DNA from 2 places in the Glutamicibacter sp. HZAU genome. Region 2 is predicted to be linked to the other one. Evidence: predicted binding sites of a transcription regulator. Region 2 holds the regulator's gene; the other holds the start of a gene.
What was found. Region 2 encodes HrcA, which represses chaperone genes, less so after heat shock. Its sites were predicted from a motif close to TTNGCACTCGNNNNNNNCGAGTGCNAA; they were not measured.
Positions count from the first base shown of each region.

Region 1: a site for HrcA is predicted at 2,271-2,297, ahead of groL (chaperonin GroEL). Genes of this name have one in related genera too.

Region 1 is NZ_SCKZ01000016.1:1,034-5,512, forward strand. It holds gene EKH49_RS16075 (DUF4031 domain-containing protein) at 1-331, shown strand, start outside; gene groL (chaperonin GroEL) at 434-2,071, opposite strand; gene EKH49_RS16085 (LytR C-terminal domain-containing protein) at 2,368-2,973, opposite strand; gene EKH49_RS16090 (DUF3263 domain-containing protein) at 3,016-3,306, opposite strand; gene EKH49_RS16095 (uracil-DNA glycosylase) at 3,463-4,236, shown strand; gene EKH49_RS16100 (threonine/serine ThrE exporter family protein) at 4,233-4,479, opposite strand, start outside.
Region 2 is NZ_SCKZ01000004.1:74,486-78,964, reverse strand. It holds gene EKH49_RS07090 (16S rRNA (uracil(1498)-N(3))-methyltransferase) at 166-939, opposite strand; gene dnaJ (molecular chaperone DnaJ) at 943-2,064, opposite strand; gene hrcA (heat-inducible transcriptional repressor HrcA) at 2,131-3,144, opposite strand; gene EKH49_RS07075 (DUF3097 domain-containing protein) at 3,272-4,141, shown strand; gene EKH49_RS07070 (DUF4870 domain-containing protein) at 4,233-4,479, shown strand, end outside.

The sequences.
Region 1 (4,479 bases), on a different contig from region 2:
CCCCGGTGCCGTGTCGAAGGTCAGCGACCTGGTCATGCTCACCGCAACGCATGCTCCGGCAGAAACCGACCGGCTGGGACATATCCTCTGCGATGCCGATCTGGAAGTCCTGGCCCGTCCCGCCGCGGCCTACCAGCGCTACGCCGAGGCGGTCTACAAGGAGTACGAGCATCTTCCGCGCCATGTGCTTGCCGCCGGGCGCAGCAAGATCCTGGCCGGCTTGCTGGAGAAGGAACTGATCTACGGCACCCCCGCCGGATACCAGCGCTGGGAGCAGGGCGCACGGCATAATCTGCAGACCGAACTGGAGCTGCTGCACAGCTGGCTTTAGCCCGGTGAGCGTTGCACGCACAACGGCCGATGGCCCGGATCCTTCCAAGAAGGGATCCGGGCCATCGGCGCGTTGACTGCGTGCTTAGTGCATGCGGGAAGCTTAGAAGCCGCCCATTCCGCCCATGCCGCCCATGTCATCGCCACCGGCTGGAGCAGCGCCAGCAGGAGCTGGCTTATCTGCGACAACAGCTTCGGTGGTCAGGAACAGGCCAGCGATCGATGCGGCGTTCTGCAGTGCCGAACGGGTCACCTTCACTGGGTCGTTGACGCCTGCTTCGAGCAGGTTCACGTACTCGCCGGTTGCGGCGTTCAGCCCGTGGCCAGCAGCCAGGCCCTTGACCTTGTCAGCGACAACGCCTGGCTCCAGGCCGGCGTTCAGTGCGATCTGCTTCAGCGGGGCTTCGATGCCAACGCGAACGATGTTCGCACCGGTTGCCTCGTCGCCTTCCAGAGCCAGCTTCTCGAAAGCAGCGGCGCCAGCCTGGATCAGCGCAACGCCGCCACCGGCGACGATGCCTTCTTCAACAGCAGCCTTGGCGTTGCGCACGGCATCTTCGATGCGGTGCTTGCGCTCCTTGAGCTCAACCTCGGTAGCAGCGCCGGCCTTCAGCACAGCGACACCGCCGGAGAGCTTTGCGTGGCGCTCCTGCAGCTTCTCGCGGTCGTAGTCCGAGTCGGTGTTCTTGATCTCGGCAGCGATCTGCGCCTTGCGGCCTTCGATGGCGTCGGCTTCGCCGCCGCCTTCAACGATGGTGGTCTCGTCCTTGGTGATGACGACCTTGCGGGCGGTACCCAGGACCTCCAGGCCGACGTTGTCCAGCGACAGGCCGATTTCCTCGGAGACGACCTGGCCGCCGGTGAGGATGGCGATGTCGGTCAGCATGGCCTTGCGGCGATCGCCGAAGCCCGGAGCCTTGACGGCAACGGACTTGAACAGGCCGCGGATCTTGTTCAGGATCAGGGTGGCCAGGGCTTCGCCCTCGACGTCTTCGGCGATGATCAGCAGCGACTTGTTCGACTGCATGACCTTCTCCAGCAGGGTCACCATGTCCTTGACCGAGGAGATCTTCGAGTTCACGATGAGGATGTATGGGTCCTCGAGAACGGTTTCCTGGCGCTCTGCGTCGGTGACGAAGTAAGCGGAGATGTAGCCCTTGTCGAAGCGCATGCCCTCTGCCAGCTCCAGCTCCAGGCCGAAGGTGTTGGACTCCTCGACGGTGATGACACCCTGCTCGCCAACCTTGTCCAGGGCCTCGGCGATCAGGCCGCCGATCTCGGTGTCGCCTGCGGAGATCGAAGCGGTAGCAGCGATCTGCTCCTTGGACTCGATCTTCTTCGCAGCGGCGAACAGCTCGGCGGTGACGGCTTCTACAGCCTTGTCGATGCCGCGGCGCAGCGCGATTGGGTCGGCACCTGCGGCAACGTTGCGCAGGCCTTCCTTGACCAGTGCCTGTGCGAGCACGGTTGCGGTGGTGGTACCGTCGCCGGCGACGTCGTCAGTCTTCTTGGCAACTTCCTTGACCAGCTCTGCGCCGATCTTCTCGTAAGGCTCTTCGAGGTCGATTTCCTTAGCGATGGACACGCCGTCGTTGGTGATAGTAGGAGCGCCCCACTTCTTCTCCAGAACAACGTTGCGGCCGCGTGGGCCCAGGGTGACCTTCACGGCGTCAGCAAGGGTGTTCAGGCCGCGCTCTAGTCCGCGGCGTGCTTCCTCGTCAAATGCAATCATCTTAGCCATTGTGGCGTACGGTCCTTTCGGGACGATTTTGCGAAAATGCAACCGACAGACAGCGCCCGCGACGGACGAGTGGACCGGTGCGGCATCGGGCCAGCAACCGTTTCAGCTCTCGCTATCTGAGGTATTTTCCACGCTTCAGGCGCCGCATCCGCCAACCGGCGCTTCGGACGTTCCTGGTGAACGCAAAAGCCGACCGGCGTTAGCAGTCGCAACGCATGAGTGCTAATACAAATATTGGCACTCTCGCATGGCGAGTGCAAGCCGATCGGCTCTGAGCGTATGGAATTATGAACGAATTATTCGTTGAGCCCCAGGGTGTCGTCGGATCCCAAAACGACGGTGACCCGGTTCGGAATGTTGCTGGTCTGCAGGACTTCGTCGATATTCAGGACTTCTGCGGCTTTTTCAGCGGTGGTCCGGTAGGCCTCGGACATGTAGTAGACCGCGGACACTTCGGCCGGCTTGGTCCAGTTGTCGGCGACGACGCTGGTGAACCCGGCTTCGGTCATGGCTTCCTCGCCAGCGTTGGCCAGGCCGGCGACGCTTGCCGCGTTGTAGACGCCAATCAGCTGGCCATAGAGGACGTCTTCGTCATCGATGGTGCTTGATGGCGATTCGGATTCGCTCGGTGTTGCTTCCTCGGAGGACTCGGCCGTCTCTTCCTGGGCTTGCGAGGTTTCGCTTTCAGCCGAAGTCGCAAGGGTCTCCTTGAGCTGCGGACCGAAGATGAAGGACAAGGCACCGATCACCAGCACGAGCACTGCGGTCAGCACTACCCAGCGCAATTTCCCACCGGTTGACTTTGACGCGGCGGACTGCGCCCATCCGTGGGCGTGGTGCGAACCCACACGGGTGCTGAATTCCGGAACGCGATCAAATTCGTCACGCGGGTAGTTGGTCATTCTCGTCCTTGCTCGAGGTCTGATTGGTCACGGCAGGCAGGGTTATCGTCCCGTGCCGACCTTACCGCCCACGCGACGTTTTGTAGAACGTGCTCTGCGCAGGCGCTTGACCAACATCGGGTCGTAGGCCAGTGCCGCGTCGGTTTCAATCAGCTGGTTCAGCAGCTGGTAGTAATTCGTCGGCGACATCGAAAACTGCTTGGTAATGGCTTGTTCCTTGGCCCCGGCATACTTCCACCACAACTTTTCCAGGTTGAGGATCTGTTGCGAACGCTCGTCCAATTCCGAATCCGGGTTCATCACGAAATCCCCCAGCAATCCATTCTCAGCCATACGTTCTCACCTCGGTTCTTGGATCGGTTTTCTCGGGTTTCGGCTATGCATGCAATCCACCACCGGTAGATATACCACCGATATTCTAACCAATCTGCTTGCCTAACACCGTGTGGCCGAGCACAGGCACGCCAGAAAAACGGCACAATTGCCTCTATGGACGATATGCAGCCAGCACTTTTCGACGCTCCCGAGCCAGCCGCGGCGCCCGTATATGAAGCGGTGGATTTCCCGTTCTACCACGGCGCAAAATCCATGGCCGACCACGGGTTTATTGCCGAAGACTGGGTTCCGGCGCTCAGCCGCCAGGACGCGCTGCTGCGTCGCTTGGCCAGCGATTTGGCGGCCCGCACGGCCGCCGGCGAACAGATCCTTCCAGCGCCGGAGGTGATGTTCCGCGCACTGAGCTTGCCATTATCCGAGGTCAAGGTCCTAATTATTGGCCAGGACCCCTATCCGACGCCCGGCCACCCCAACGGCTTGGCCTTCGCGGCGAATAAGCAGGTCCGCCCGCTGCCGCGTTCCCTGGCCAATATCTACAAGGAGCTGCAGGCCGATCTCGGTCTGGATCCGGTCCCGCATCCGGATCTGGGTCCCTGGCTGTCCCAGGGAGTCTTGCTGCTGAACCAGGTGCTCTCGGTGACCGCGGGCAATGCCGGCTCGCACCAGAAGCTGGGGTGGGCGCCAATCCTGCAGGCGATCCTCCAGGCGCTGAATGAGCGGCCGCTGCCTTTGGTGGCGCTGCTGTGGGGCAATCATGCGCAGAAGCTTTCCGGGTTGCTGCCCAACGCCGTGCAGCTGCAAAGCGCCCACCCCTCGCCGCTGTCCGCCTCGCGCGGCTTCTTCGGTTCCAAGCCCTTCTCGAATATCAATCGGCTCCTGTCCGATAGCGGGCAGGAGCCGATCGACTGGTCATTGCCGAGAACCTAGCGTCGGCGGATGCGCCGGCGCTCACGCCGGGCGGTAGAGGTCAGCGGACGGCACAGCGTATCGCCGAAGACGACCCCGCCAGCGATGGAAAGCATGATCGCCATCGCGTTGAACATCTCCACCAGGCCGGTGGCCATGTCTTCCACGTTGATGACGATTCCGTACATTGCGCGGAAGATCATCAAGCCGGGAAGCAGGAACATGACCGCGGGGGCCGCCAGCACCAGCTGCGGGGACCGGAGC
Region 2 (4,479 bases):
CGCTTCAGGCTGCCCGCGGAACTGCCTTCAAAACCATGAGATGCACTGCGGCGAACGACGATTCTGTACGCCCGCCAAAAGCAGAATTGCTCCGCACAAGCCGAGCGCGCAGGCGCACCCTAGGCTTGTGCGGAGCAATTTCGATGCCCGCAAGATTGCATGAATCTAGATCTCGCCGATCAGATGGCGGATCAAGACCAGTGCCGCCGGACCGGCGGTCGAAGCGCGCAGCACGTGCTGGCCGAGCAGGGCTGCACGCGCACCGGCATCCACGAAGGACTGCAGTTCCGTGTCCGATATGCCGCCTTCCGGACCGACGATCATGATGACCTCCTGGCCGGTCTGGGCCTCGGCGAGCCACGTCTGCACGTGCCCCGCGACCGAATCCGCAGCCTGCTCATGCAGGACCAGGACCAGAGCGCCGCGCGCGGCATCCTCGGCAATGGTCTTGGCCAGCTCCTTGGAGCCCACGGGGTCCAGTACCTCTGGCTCATAGGCGCGGCGCGACTGCTTCTGCGCTGAGCGCACCTGGGCACGCCACTTGGCCATGGCCTTCTCGACCTTGGCCGCGTTCCAGCGCACGATTGACCGGTCGGCCTGCCAGGGGCGCACCGCCAGGGCTCCAAGCTCGACGGCTGCCTCAACGGCCTGCAGGTCGCGGTCCCCCTTGGACAGGGCCTGGACCAGGGTGACCGGGTGGTCGCTGACGGCTTCCTCGGTGCGCCGCAGGACCTTGACGCGCAGCAGGTCCTTGGCGGTGGCGACGACCTCTACGGTCAGGCGTAGCCCCTGGCCATCGAGCAGGTCCAGGTGCTCGCCGGCGGCGGCCCGCTTGACGGTGACCGCGTGGTGCGCCTCAGGGCCGTCGAGTTCGAGAACATCGCCGACAGAGGCATCCTGGCCCTGCTGGGCGTCGATGACGAAGCTGTGGTTGCTCATGGCCTAGCGCTGGTTCAGCTTGTCGCGCAGGCGGGAGAACATCCCGCCGGAATGCTCGACACGGCCGGCCGTCATTTCCTCGCCACGCAGCTTGGCCAGCTGCTCGAGCAGCTCGCGCTGGGTGGCATCCAGCTTGGTCGGGGTCTCCACCTGCAGGTGCACGATGATGTCCCCGCGCTTGCCTCCGCGCAGGCGCGGCACGCCGAGGCCCGGCAGGGTCACGGTGTCGCCATCCTGGGCGCCCGGCTCGACATTGATGGCCTGCTCGCCGTCGAAGGTTTCCAGCTTCAGCTCGCAGCCCAGAGCCGCGGCGGTCATCGGCAGGCTCATCTTGGCGTGCAGGTCGGTGCCGGAGCGTTCGAACACCTTGTGGCGGCGCACGTCGACCTCGACGAACAGGTTGCCGTTCGGGCCGCCGCCCGGACCGGCTTCGCCCTGGCCGCGCAGCTGGATGCGGGTGCCGGAGTCGACACCTGCAGGAACGTTCAGCGACTTGGAGACGTGCTCGCGCACCCGGCCTTCGCCGTTGCACTCCAGGCAGGGGTCCGGGATGGTGGTGCCGAAACCGCGGCAGGCAGCACAGGTTTCCACGGTCATCATCTGGCCCAGGAAGGAACGCACCGGACGCTGCACCTGGCCTGCACCATGGCAGATGTCGCAGGTGACCGGGCTGGTGCCCTCGCGGGTGCACGAGCCGTTGCAGGTTTTGCAGGTGACGGCGGTTTCCATCTCAAGCGGGTACACGGTGCCCTTGACTGCGTCCTCAAGGTCGATGGTGATGGTGATCAGCGCGTCGCGGCCCGGCTGGGTGCGCGATGCCGGGCCCTGGCCCTGGCCGCCGCCGAAGAACTGCTCGAAGATGTCGCCGAAGCCGCCAAAGCCCTGGCCGCCGCCGAAGCCCGGGTGGCCGTTGCCGTTCTCATCGCCGGTGGCGTCGTAGTTGGCGCGCTTGGTCTGGTCGGAAAGTACTTCATAGGCTCGGGTGACCAGCTTGAACTGCTCTGCAGCTTCATCGCTCGGGTTCACATCCGGGTGCAGCTTACGTGCCAGCTTCCGGTAGGCACTCTTGATTTCCTGCGGGGTCGCGTCCTTGGCTACACCCAGGGTCTCGTAATGCGAGCTCACGTTATTCGCCGTGTCCTTTCCTAAGACTCTTAAACTTCATTCGTGCCGGGCTGGCGCCCAGCGAGGCTAGTTAGCCAAAATCTTCGACAGGTACCGTGCCACCGCACGCACCGAGGCCATGGAGGTCGGATAGTTCATCCGGGTGGGGCCCAGGACCCCGAGCTTGTTGCGCACATCGGCGCCGTAGGTCGTCGCGACCACCGCTGCATCGGAGAGCTGGCCAAAGTGGTGCTCGGTGCCAATCGCCACGGCCACGCCGCGCGAATCGGCTTCCAGCTCCGAGAAGAGCTTGAGCAGCACCACCTGCTCTTCGAGTGCTTCGAGCACCGGGGTGATGCTCAGCGGGAAGTCCCCCTCGACGCGGGCGAGGTTGGCGGTGCCGGCCATGATGATGCGCTGGGCATTGGCTGCATGGGCCATTTCTTCCAGCGCGCCGATCACATGCTCCACCAACGGGTCGGCCTGCTGTGCCGGGCTGAGCTCCATGCGGCCGAGCCGGCCGGCCAGCTCCGCCAGCTGCACTCCCCCGAAATTATTGAGCAGCCACGACTTCAGCTCGCCCAGCTCGTCATCGCTGTAGGAACGCTTGACCGGCATCATCCGCTGGTCCACCGTGCCGTTGGAGGCGATCATCACCATCAGCACCTGGGTTGGGCCCAAGCCCACCAGGTCGAGGTTCTTCAATGAAGCGGTGTCATAGTGCGGCACCTGGATCATCGCCACCTGGTTGGTCAATCGTGCCAGCAGGCGCACGGTGCTCTTGAGCATCTCGTCGAGGTCCGTGGAATTATCCAGGATCTTGTTGATGGCGTCGCGTTCTGCCCGCGACAGCGGCTTCAGTTCGCCGATCTCGTCCACGAAGCGACGGTAGCCCTTTTCGGTGGGAATGCGTCCGGAGGAAGTATGCGGAGCGGCAATCAGCCCCTCCTCTTCCAGCAAAGCCATGTCATTGCGGATCGTCGCGGCGCTGACGCCGAGGTTGTGGCGGTCGAGGAGCGCTTTGGAACCCACCGGCTCACGGGATTGGACGTAGTCCTCCACGATGGCACGCAGAACGTCCAAGCGTCGTGGCTCCGACATGACAGCACCTCCTTGGATTCCCTGTGCCCAGCCTTGGCACTCTAACCTGTCAAGTGCCAAGTCTAATACGTTCAGCTGTTGCTAGCATTGGATTTCGAGCGTATTCGATCACAGCGAAAGGCAGTACGTGGCTAATTACTCCTGGGGACCACGAGATCTCAGTGCACCGGCACCTCGAAAACTCCGCCAGGTCCCCGTGGAACGTGGCATGATCCTGGAAGATGCCACCTCAGGTTGGGTGGGAGAAGTCATCCGTACCGAAAAGTCCGGCGGCATGCGCGTGATCATGCTCGAAGACCGCCACGGCAAGAGCCGTTCCTTCCAAGCCGGCTTCGGGTTCCTCCTCGAAGGCGAACCGGTGGAAATTGTCGAGCCCGTCGCCAAGGCCGCGGCGCCGAAGAACCTGGTTTCCGCTTCGGGTTCGCGTGCCGTAGCGGGGCTGAAGGCCCGGGAGGCCAGGGCCAGCCGCATCTGGGTTGAAGGCAAGCACGATGCCGAGCTGGTTGAAAAAGTCTGGGGACACGACTTGCGTGTCGAAGGCATTGTCGTCGAACCGCTGCATGGCGTTGACGATCTGGCCGGCGCCATCCGCGACTTCGCCCCGTCGCCGCAGCGTCGTCTGGGAATCCTGGTCGACCACCTGGTCGCTGGCAGCAAGGAATCGCGTATTGTCGCCGAGGCGATGCAGGTTCCCGGTGCGGCCGATAACGTGCTGATCCTCGGCCACCCCTACGTTGACGTATGGCAGGCGATCAAGCCTGCGACCCTGGGCATCAAGGCGTGGCCGGTCATCCCCAAGGGGGTCGACTGGAAAACCGGAGTGCTCAAGGCCTTTGGCTGGCCGCACGCCACGGCAGAGGATATCGGCATCGGATGGCAGCGTCTGCTGTCGACGGTGCAGCATTACGGGCAGCTTGAACCGCAGCTGCTGGGCCGAATAGAAGAATTGATCGATTTTCTCACGACCGAAGATTACGGTTTCCTAACGATTGACTAATAGTTGGAGATTAGTCGGCGAATCTCCCCGTCCGCTCAGCCGCGGTCGCTATGATAAGAGGAACCACACTTAAGCAAGACAAGGATTAATAGTGACATCACGCCAGACGAAGCCATCGGAGAATTCCCGCTTCGAAGGTTCCCGGACCTCTGCGCTGCCGCTGACTCCTTCAGAAGACCGCCAGTGGGCCACGATGGCCCACTTCGGCGCCATCTTGGGTTGTGTTCCATCGGCAATCGTCTTCGCCGTATTCCGTGACCGCGGCCCATTCACGGCACAGGAATCCAAGGAAGCGTTCAATTTCACATTCCCGCTGACCATTCTGGCCATCGTGTTCA